One region of the Azospirillum sp. A29 genome, then DNA from elsewhere that is predicted to be linked to it. Evidence: predicted binding sites of a transcription regulator. Region 1 holds the regulator's gene; the other holds the start of a gene.
The links. The regulator LexA, encoded in region 1, represses DNA repair genes until DNA is damaged. The targets are predictions, from matches to a motif close to ATGTTCTANTTTGGTTC.
Positions count from the first base shown of each region.

Region 2: the regulator LexA is predicted to act here: its motif matches at 4,055-4,071, upstream of ABNQ38_RS22405 (PA0069 family radical SAM protein).

Region 1 covers NZ_CP170466.1:559,680-565,240, forward strand. The annotation lists gene ABNQ38_RS17500 (GNAT family N-acetyltransferase) at 1-448, shown strand, start outside; gene moaC (cyclic pyranopterin monophosphate synthase MoaC) at 445-936, shown strand; gene glp (gephyrin-like molybdotransferase Glp) at 941-2,170, shown strand; gene lexA (transcriptional repressor LexA) at 2,381-3,106, shown strand; gene ABNQ38_RS17520 (ComEC/Rec2 family competence protein) at 3,180-5,333, opposite strand; gene gltX (glutamate--tRNA ligase) at 5,490-5,561, shown strand, end outside.
Region 2 covers NZ_CP170466.1:1,563,783-1,569,343, reverse strand. The annotation lists gene ABNQ38_RS22425 (tetratricopeptide repeat protein) at 1-255, shown strand, start outside; gene ABNQ38_RS22420 (MFS transporter) at 262-1,560, shown strand; gene ABNQ38_RS22415 (hypothetical protein) at 1,666-1,932, shown strand; gene ABNQ38_RS22410 (hypothetical protein) at 2,221-2,886, shown strand; gene ABNQ38_RS22405 (PA0069 family radical SAM protein) at 2,937-4,028, opposite strand; gene ahcY (adenosylhomocysteinase) at 4,248-5,546, shown strand.

The DNA.
Region 1 (5,561 bases):
GAGCCCGCGCCAGGATGCCGTGATCGCACTGGTGGCGGCGCTCGACCGCTATCTGCTGGATCTCTATCCGGCGGACACCTGCCACCTGCTCGACATCGGCGAACTGGAGGGACCGGACCTGTGCTTCCTCGTCGCCCGCAAGGACGGCGTTCCGGTCGGCTGCGCGGCGCTCCGCGTCGATCCGGCCGGTTACGGCGAGATCAAGCGGATGTATGTGGATCCCGCCGCCCGCGGACAGCGCATCGGCGAGCGTCTGCTCGCCCGGCTAGAGGAGCAGGCACGGGCAGAGGGCCTGAGCGCCCTGCTGCTCGAATCGGGCATCCATCAGCCCAAGGCGCTGGCGCTCTACCGCAAGGCCGGATTCACCGACCGCGGCCCCTATGCCTGCTACCAAGACAATGGCGTCAGCGTCTTCATGGAAAAGCTTTTGACGGAGACCGTGCGATGACCGGCTTCACCCATTTCGACGCCGAGGGCAAGGCGGTGATGGTCGACGTCTCCGACAAGGCCGACACCGAACGCACCGCCACCGCCGCGGCGACCGTGCTGATGCAGCCGGAAACTCTGGCGCTCATCATGCAGGGCGGGGTGAAGAAGGGCGACGTGCTGTCGGTCGCCCGGCTGGCCGGCATCATGGGAGCCAAGCGCACGCCCGACCTGATCCCGCTGTGCCACCCGCTGATGCTGACCTCGGTCAAGGTCGACCTGTCCTGCGATCCCGCCCGCAACGCGGTGGACGTGACGGCGACCTGCAAGCTGAAGGGCCAGACCGGCGTGGAGATGGAGGCGTTGACCGCCGTCACCGTCGCAGCGTTGACCGTCTACGACATGTGCAAGGCGGTGGACCGCGGGATGACCGTCACCGACGTGCGTCTGCTTCACAAGGCCGGCGGCAAGAGCGGCGAGTGGGGCGCGTCCTCCTCCACCGGAGCCTGACGCCATGATCCCCGTCGCCGAGGCGCGCGCCCGCATCCTGTCGGCCTTCGCCGCCCTCCCGGCGGAGACGGTCGCCCTGCCCGATGCTCTCGGCCGTGTGCTGGCCGAACCGGTGGTCGCCCGACTGACCCAGCCACCCTTCAACGCCGCCGCCATGGATGGCTGGGCCGTGCGTGCCGCCGACATCGCCGCCGCGACCGCCGAGGCCCCCGTCCCGCTGCGCCGCATCGGCGAATCCGCCGCCGGCCACGCCTTCACCGGCAGCGTTGGTACGGGCGAAGCGGTGCGCATCTTCACCGGCGCGCCCCTGCCCGACGGTGCCGACGCCGTGGTGATGCAGGAGGATTGCTGCGCCGACCACGCCACCGTGCGGATCGGCCGCGCCGTGGCCGCCGGCCGCTTCGTCCGCGAAGCCGGCTTCGACTTCACGGCCGGTCAGGAGCTTCTGCCGACGGGCCGGCGCCTGACCGCGCGCGACATCGCGCTGTCCGCCGGCGGAAACGTGCCGTGGTTGTCGGTCCACCGCCGGCCGCGCATCGCCGTCCTCGCCACCGGCGACGAGATCGCCCTGCCCGGCGACCCGCTGGGGCCGAGCCAGATCGTCAGCACCAATGCGCTTGGCCTCTGCGCCCTGGTGACCGCCCAGGGCGGGCTCGCCCACAATCTGGGCGTCGCCAGGGACACGCCGGAAAGTGTGGCGGCACTGGCGAAGGGGGCGGCCGGCTGCGACCTGCTGGTCACCACCGGCGGGGCGGCGCATGGCGATTACGATTTCGTCCGCGATGTGCTGGCCGAACGCGGCGTGGCGCTGGAGGTGCAGACGGTGGCGATGCGTCCGGGCAAGGCGCTGATGTTCGGCCGTGCCGGGTCGGTGCCGCTGCTCGGCCTGCCCGGCAACCCGGTGTCCACCGGCGTCACCGCGCTCCTGTTCCTCCGCCCGATCCTGCGCGTGCTGCAGGGCCTGCCGCCGGAGGATGACCGCCTGCCGCTGCGCGCCCGCCTGACCGGCGCGCTGAGGGCCAACGACCGGCGCGAGGAATATCTGCGCGCCACCCTCGCCGCCGGCCCGGACGGTGTCCTGACCGTCACGCCCTTCGCCCGCCAGGACAGTGCCATCACCACCCTGTACGCCCAGTCCGATTGCCTGATCCCCCGCCCGCCCCATGCCGACCCGGAACCGGCCGGCGCGATGGTGACCGTGCTCCCTTTGACGGATGGAGTGCTCAGCGTCTAGACTTGAACAGAGCGCCGGACATGGCGCTTGGGTGAGGACTGGAACAGGTGAACATCACCCGGAAAACTGTTTCACCGCGTTCCAAATGTTCCACACAAGTTCTAAAAGAAGCCGATGGGGGGCTTGACGCGCAGCAGGAACCAAACTAGAACATGGAGCAACGTTTAGTTTTTGTTCCATCTTCAGTCTGGCCCAAGCCGGGAGGCATCCATGCTCACGCGCAAGCAGCACGAATTGCTGCTGTTCATCCACGAACGGCTTGGCCAGGGCGGTGTCTCGCCGTCGTTCGACGAGATGAAGGACGCCCTGGGCCTGAAGTCCAAGTCGGGTATCCATCGCCTGATCACCGGGTTGGAGGAGCGCGGGTTCATCCGCCGCCTGCCCCACCGGGCCCGTGCGCTGGAGGTTCTCCGCCTTCCCGAGGGTCTTGACGCCTCCCGCAACCGGACCGCGGCTCCCAAGCCGAAGTTCCAGCCCAACGTCATCAAGGGCGATTTCGCCTTCGCCGGCCGCGATACCGCTCCCCCCGCCCCGACCCCGGCCGCCGCGAACGAGACGGTGCAGCTCCCGCTCTATGGCCGGATCGCCGCCGGTACGCCCATCGAGGCCCTGCGCGACAACAGCGCCTTCGTCGACGTCCCCGCCTCCATGCTGACCGGTGGCGACCATTACGCTCTGGAGGTTTCCGGCGACTCGATGATCGAAGCCGGCATCCTCGACCACGACACCATCGTCATCCAGCGCTGCGATGCGGCTGAGAACGGCACCATCGTCGTCGCTCTGGTGGACGAGGGCGAAGTGACGCTGAAACGCCTGCGCCGCAAGGGCAACACCATCGCCCTGGAGCCCGCCAACGCCGCCTATGAGACCCGCATCTTCGGCGCCGACCGCGTCCGCGTGCAGGGCAAGCTGGTCGGTCTGGTCCGGAAGTACTGAGCTTTTTGTGCCCAGCCGCCGATCCCCTCCTCCGTATCCGCGGGGGAAGGGATCGGCGAAGTCCAAGCTGCTCTCACTTTCCTCCGGTCCAGGGCCGATCTCCCCGCAGCCCGCGCACCGTCTCCACCGTTATTCCCTCCGCGGTCACCCTCAGCGCATGCGCGCCCTCATGCCGCAGCACCCAGCGGTCCACCACCAAATCCGCCCGGCAGCGTCGCGCCACCTCCGCCGTCACCACCGCATCGGCTGCCCCGCAGTCCTCATCCAGCGCATCCGGCAGCCGCGGCAAGGCCACCGTCTTTCCCTGCACCCGGTACAGGCAGCCAAGCGCGTCGCAGTCCAGTGACCGCCCTCCCCCGTTCCATCCTCCGTCCGCCGGCCAGGGATCGGCCACCGACCGCTCGCCATCGCGCTCCCGCCAGGTTTCGGTCATCCGCCCGCCGCCCTTGACCGACGCGCTGAGCCGTCCGTCCGGCAGCCTGACCGCCATCACTGGCCCGTCGCCGGCCACCAGCACATCCGGCCGCACCGCCAGCATGGGCGAGGCCAGTCCCGCCAGGACCGGCAGCATTCCCAACCAACGCCACCACCGCGTCCACAGGCACAGCCAGATCCCTCCCATCACCAGCAGCGCGAACCCTTCCGCCGGCATCGCCGGCACGGTCAGCGAAGCCCAGGGGAGACGGCCGAAGAACTCCGCCGTCCAGATCACCGCCCGGTCGCCCCAGTTCATGGCGATCAGCGCCGGTGCTTCCAGTCCGAAGGGCAGCAGCGCGTAGGCGATCAGGCTCCACGGCATGACCCAGAAGGACGTGATGGGAATGGCGATCAGGTTCGACAGCACGCCATAGAAGGCGATCTGCTGGAAATGGAAGAGCGAGAAGGGCAAGGTCGCCAGCGTCGCCACCACGCTGGTCAGCAAAATCCCGCCGACATAGAACAATCCGCGCACGATCCATCCCGCATCGCGCCGCCATTCCGCCAGCCTGACGCTGCCACGCTCGAATGCCGCGATCAGCGCCACCACCGCGGCGAAGGACATCTGGAAGCTCGGCCCCAGCATCCCCTCCGGGTCCATCGCCATGGTGACCAGCCCGGCGAAGGCGACCAGCCGCATGCTCAACGGGTGGCGGTCCAGCATGATCGCCCCCATCACCATGCCGGTCATCAGCACCGACCGCACCGTCGGCAGCGGCGCCCCGACCAGCAGCGTGTAGGCGAGTGCCGACAGGATGCCGAACAGCGCCGCGATCTTCTTGATCGGCCACCGCAGCGCGATGTAGGGCACCGCCGCCAGCAACGCCCGCACGACATAGAACAGGATGCCGGCGGCGACGCCGACATGCAGTCCGGAGATCGACAGCAGATGCGCCAGCCCGCTGTTGCGGAAGTCGTCCATCGTCGCTTCCGGGATGCCGAACTCCTCGCCGTTCAGCAGCGCCGTGGTGACGCTCGCCTCCACCGGATCGCCGATGGCAGCCGCCACCCGCTCGGCAATCGCGCCGCGCGCCTTCTCGAAGGCGATGGCGACCGTGCTCCACCCCGTCACCGGCGGCGCCTCGACCAGTTCCGGCGCACCGGTGGCGAAGCCCGTGCCGCCCAGCCCCATGAACCACGCCCGCCGCTGGAAGTCGAAGGCGCCGGGTTCGGCAGGCGCCTGCGGCGGCAACAGCGTCGCCCGTAGCCGCACCACCGATCCGGGCGCCGGTGCCGGGAAGCGGTCCGACAGGCGGATGCGCACGGCGGCCGGCGTCCGTTCCGGCGCCAGCTTGCTGACGGTCACGTCCCGCAGGGTGATCCTCGTCGCGCCCGGCCGCCGCTCCACCGCCATCACGCGGCCGGTGACGGTCGCACCGGCGATGCTGCGGCTCAGCACCGGTGCCGCCATGCGGATGGTGTGCGCCTGCGCCACCAGGAATCCCGCCGCCAGCATCAAGAGCGCCGTCGCCACGCCGGCCATGGCGAACCATCGCCGCAGCGCCAGCACCAGCACCGCGCAACCGCCGACCGCCGACGCGCCGATCCACCAGTCGGGCTCCTGCCGCAGCCCGAAATAGACCGACACACCCGCCCCGAAGGCGACGGGCAGCCACAGCACCCAGCGCGCGCCCTCCGCCTCCGCGAGCGCCACGAGTCGCCCGCCCATGCGCGCCAGCAGTCGCCGCCAGCGTCCGCCGAGCGCCGCGGGACCGTCGGTTTCCTCCTCCGGCCAGCCGGCGGCCGTCACCGGTAACGGATTCCCGGCGCAGCGATGCCATCTGCGAGCCCCTCAATGACCGTCCATGCGCGCATCGCATTGCCTCCAAGCCGGGTGGCTGTGTTAAACCACGGTGTCGAACCACCGGCGCATCATACCAGCGCCGAACCGGAAATTGAGAGACCGATGACCGTCGTCACCCGCTTCGCTCCGTCGCCGACCGGCTTTCTGCACATCGGCGGTGGACGCACCGCCCTG
Region 2 (5,561 bases), 1.0 Mb from region 1:
CGGGTGATCGACGTGACCATCGTCACCGCCGGCACCTGCCATGGCGTCGCCTTCTGGTTCGACCTCTTCATGGACGACGAGGTGGTCTACAAGTCGGAAAGCCGGTCGCGCACCAACCACTGGAAGCAGGCGATGACCTTCCTGGAAAAGCCGATCGCGCTGTCGGCCGGCGACCGCCTGCGCATCGTCGCCCGCTACGACAACAACCAGATCTCCTTTGGGGTGGACGGGTTGACCGGGGGCGGGCGGGAGTAAGCGGGCGTGAGCGAAAGCGCTCCCTCCGGGCGCGCGCCCTCCCGCCGGGCCATCGTCTCCTGGTGCCTCTACGATTGGGCGAATTCGGCCTACAACACCATCATCACCACCTTCGTCTTCTCGGTCTATTTCGCCCGCGGCGTCGTCGGCGACCCGGTCGAGGGCACGGCGCGGTGGAGTGCGGCGATGACCGTGGCCGGCGTCGCCATCGCCCTGCTCAGCCCGCTGCTGGGCGCCATCGCCGACCGGGCCGGGCGTCGCAAGCCCTGGATGGCGCTGTTCACCCTGGTCACCGTCCTGTTCACCGCGGCGCTGTGGTGGGTGCGGCCCGATCCGGCCGACGCCGCCTTCGCGCTCGCCTGCGTGGTGGTCGCCACCGTGGCGTTCGAGCTGGCCAACGTCTTCTACAACGCCACCCTGCCGGGGCTGGTGCCGCCGCGGCTGCTCGGCCGGGTGTCGGGCTGGGGCTGGGGCATCGGTTATTTCGGCGGGCTGGCCTGCCTCGTCCTGGCGCTGGTCGGCTTCGTCCAGGCCCCGGCCCCGCTGTTCGGTCTGTTCGGGATGGAGTGGGCCGATTGGGGCCAGCAGGCCAATGTCCGCGCCACCGCCCTGCTGGCCGCGGCGTGGTACGGGCTGTTCGCGCTGCCCTATTTCCTGTGGGTGCCGGACGAGCCGGCGACCGGCCACGGCCTGCTGCGGGCGGCACGCGAGGGCGTCGCGACCTTGGTCGCCACGCTGCGTCAGGCCCGGCGCTACCGCGAGGTCGGGCGCTTCCTGATCGCCAGCGCCTTCTACCGCGACGGCATCAACACCATCACCGCCTTCGGCGGCCTCTTCGCCGCCGGGACCTTCGGCATGAGCTTCGAGGAGATCCTGGTCTTCGCCATCGCGCTCAACGTGGTGGCGGGGGCGGGGGCCATCGGCTTCGCCTGGATGGACGACCGGGCGGGGGCGAAGCCGGTGATCCTGATCGCGCTGGCCGGCATGACCGCCTGTTCGGTGCCGCTGCTGCTGGCGACCGAGCGGCTGTGGTTCTGGATCTTCGCGCTCGGGCTCGGGCTGTTCTTCGGGCCGGCCCAGGCCGCCGGGCGGTCGATGATGGCGCGGCTCGCCCCGCCGGGCATGGCGGGGGAGATGTTCGGCCTCTATGGCCTGACCGGCCGCTTCGTCGGCTTCTTCGGACCGCTGCTGTTCGGGTTGGCGACCCAGGCTTTCGCCAGCCAGCGCGCCGGCATGGCGACGGTTCTGGCTTTCTTCGCCATCGGCTTCGGGCTTATGCTGGCGGTTCGCGAACCGGCCCGCTAGAAAAGGGCCTGTGTCAAAGCGCCGCACATGAGACCATTCGAGGGCAGAGCTGTTACCTTCGTTTTTGCTGCGACGCACAAAAGTCGAAGCCGAGGGGTACGGACCATGCTGCACATCAAAGACATCGAAGCCTTCGCCCGCATCAACGAGGCCCTGAACGAGGAGCCCGGCCCGGATGGCGGCGCGGATAATCGGCCGGAGCAGGCCGGCCAGGACTCAGACGGCCAGCACAATTCCGGCCCGGCGCATCCGGCGCTGGTGATGGCGATGCTGGCGACCGGCCGCCTGCCGCTGTCGGCGCTGTCGAAATCCGATCAGGCGAAGACCCCGGACGTGTCGACGCCGTGGACCAGGATGTTCCGCCGCTCCTGACGGCGGTCGGTCCGGGTGGGACGCCGTGGAGTTGGTGGGCAAGATCGACACGGATTTCACGGATTTCAGCACGGATTTCACGGATGTGGCGTTCCGAAGCGACCTGTGTCGAGGAACTCGGAGCGTCGCCAAGTTCAAGAAAAATCCCTGAAATCCGTGTCTAAATCCGTGTGAATCTTGCTCCCGATGCCTCGACCCTCCGTACCGGCAGGCGTTGCAAAAATTCCGCCAAAAAGGAAATAATTCTTATACGCTTCCCGCAGATTCCTCTCTCTGCGGAGCCGACCCATGCCCCTCGACAGCCGTAGCTTCACCAACGACCAGTTCCCCCGCTGGGCCGAAGAGCCGCCGACTCCGTCCGAAGGCTCGCTGGTCCCCGGTTCGCAGTTCCATGAAGAGCAATGGATCATGGCCGCCGGCATGCTGGCCCGCGGCAACAGCTTCCTTCAGGTCTCGCGCGCCATGGGATGCAGCCGGACGACTCTCTGGCGGGCTTATTACGGCTCCAAGGATTTCCGTCACAGGGTGTGGTGGGAACGGCAGGCGTTGAACCGCGAGGCCGAGCTGCGCCTGTCCTCGCTGCGCATTCTGGTCGCCGAGCAGATCGAGCGGCTGGTCTCCTCCGGCGATCCCGCCACCGTGCGCTGGCTGGCCGAACGGCTGGGGCTGTTCGCCGGTCTCGATCAGCCGGCCCGCGACCCCGCTGCCAAGCCCGCTCCCCGTCCTGAAGACCCGCCCGCCGTTACCGTCCCCGAACTCGACGACATCCCCGGCGAACTGCGCGAACGCACCCCGCCCAGCCCGGCCCTGGTCGCCGCCGTCCTGGTCCAGCCGGAGGCTACGGGACCGAAGGGCGTCTTCCCCTATACCCTCAACCAGTATGAAGAGTATCCCAACCTCAATCCCGGCCCGGTGAGCCGCCGCGCCGCCGGTCCCTTCTCCTGGCGCCGGTAGGCCGGGGATGCAACATCGCCCGTCCCCCCGTTCCACGCTGTTCCATCCCCTCACAGAAGCGACAGCTGGTCCCCCACCGCCGGCGGCACCCGGAAACGGCTGCAATCGAGCTGCCAGCTCCGGCCGCCCAGCCCATGCTTCCGGCAGGCCAGCTTGAAGCGGTGGCGCAGCAGCTCGGCATAGGGACCGGTGCCTTTCATCCGTGTGCCGAACCCGGAGCGGTAAAGCGCGCCGTCGCGGCTCTGCCGCATCAGGCTCAACACGCGGTCGGCGCGGTTGGGGGCGTGGACCCGCAGCCATTCCTCGAACAGGGTGGCGATCTCCAGCGGCAGGCGCAGCAGGATGTAGTTGGCGGTACTTGCCCCGGCGCCGGCCGCCGCCTCCAGGATGGCGTCCAGCTCATGGTCGGTGAGCGCCGGGATCATCGGGCTGGCGAGGACCGCCACCGGCACGCCGGCCTCCGACAGGGCTCGGATCGCCTCCAGCCGGCGCGGTGGGGTGCTGGCCCGCGGCTCCATCGTCCGGGCGAGATCGCGGTCCAGCGTCGTGACCGAGACCGCGACCGATGCCAGCCCCTGTGCCGCCATCGGCGCCAGGATGTCGAGGTCGCGCAGCACCAGCGCCGATTTGGTGATGATGCTGACCGGCTGGTTGAAGTCGCGGCAGACCTCCAGCACCCGGCGGGTGATGCCTTCCGTCCGCTCGATGGGCTGGTAGGGATCGGTGTTCGCTCCCAGCGCCAGCGGCTGGCAGACATAGGATTTCGCCCGCAGCTCCTTGGCCAGCAGCTCCGCCGCGTTGCGTTTGGCGAACAGCTTGGTCTCGAAATCCAGCCCCGGCGACAGGCCCAGATAGGCGTGGGTCGGCCGGGCGAAGCAATAGATGCAGGCATGCTCGCAGCCCTGGTACGGGTTCACCGAGCGGTCGAACGGGATGTCGGGCGACTGGTTGCCGGTGATGATCGACTTGGCCGAAGCCGGCGAGACGCTGGTGCGGACCGGATCGGACAGCGCCTCGTTGCCGCTCTCCGCATAGCCGGTCCAGCCGTCGTCGGTCAGGACGCGGGTCTCGCGTTCGAACCGCCCGGTGGCGTTGCTGACCGCCCCGCGGCCCTTGATCGGGGATCGCCGTATCTCGTCCATGCCGGCAGCTTAGCCGGGGCAAAATGGAACGTAAAGCGAACAAAAGCGGGGTGGCCCTGTCATTGCTTCCGTTACCGAACAAACATAAAGATATCTTTATGCTTGCATGGTTCCGGAACCGCTGATACACCCATGGCCAATTACAGCGGCAGGGCCGGTGATCCGGTGCGCCTGAAATTCCGCTGCCCGACCGTCACCGCCCACCAGGAGTCATCCCTCATGGCCGCCGAATTCACGGACTACAAGGTCAAGGACATCAGCCTCGCGAGCTGGGGCCGCAAGGAGATCACCATCGCCGAGACCGAGATGCCGGGCCTGATGGCCCTGCGGTCCGAATTCGGCGATTCCAAGCCGCTGGCTGGCGCCCGCATCGTCGGCTGCCTGCACATGACCATCCAGACCGCCGTGCTGATCGAGACGCTGACCGCGCTCGGCGCCACCGTGCGCTGGTCCTCCTGCAACATCTTCTCGACCCAGGACCAGGCCGCCGCCGCCATCGCCGCCGCCGGCATCCCGGTCTTCGCCTGGAAGGGCGAGACGGAGGAGGAGTTCTGGTGGTGCATCGAGCAGACGCTGCGCGGCCCCGATGGCTGGACCCCGAACATGATCCTGGACGATGGCGGCGACGTCACCCAGATCATGCACGACAAGTATCCGGAGATGCTGGACGGCGTCCGCGGCCTGTCGGAAGAGACCACCACCGGTGTCCATCGTCTGTATGAGATGATGAAGAAGGGCACGCTGAAGGTTCCGGCCATCAACGTGAACGACAGCGTCACCAAGTCGAAGTTCGACAACCTCTATGGCTGCCGCGAGTCGCTGGTCGACGGCATTAAGCGCGCCACCGACGTGATGGTCGCCGGCAAGGTCGCCGTCGTCGCCGGCTATGGCGACGTGGGCAAGGGCTCGGCCGCTTCGCTGCGCTCGCAGGGCGCCCGCGTCATGGTGACGGAGATCGATCCGATCAACGCGCTCCAGGCCGCGATGGAAGGCTATCAGGTCATCACGATGGACGAGGCCGCTCCGCTGGGCGACATCTTCGTCACGGCGACCGGCAACGTCGACGTCATCACGATCGAGCACATGCGCGCCATGAAGGACCGCGCCATCGTCTGCAACATCGGCCACTTCGACAGCGAGATCCAGATCGACGCCCTGCGCAACCTGACCTGGGAAGAGGTCAAGCCGCAGGTCGACGAGGTGGTGTTCCCCGACGGCAAGCGCCTGATCGTCCTGGCCCAGGGCCGTCTGGTCAATCTGGGCTGCGCCACCGGCCACCCCAGCTTCGTGATGAGCGCCAGCTTCACCAACCAGGTGCTGGCCCAGATCGAGCTGTGGACCAACGCCGCCAACTACGAGAACAAGGTCTACGTCCTGCCCAAGCACCTGGACGAAAAGGTCGCCCGCCTGCATCTGGACAAGATCGGCGCCAAGCTGACCACCCTGACCGAGAAGCAGGCTGCCTACATCAGCGTGCCGACCGCCGGCCCGTACAAGCCGGACCACTACCGCTACTAAGCGGTCGCGGGGTTA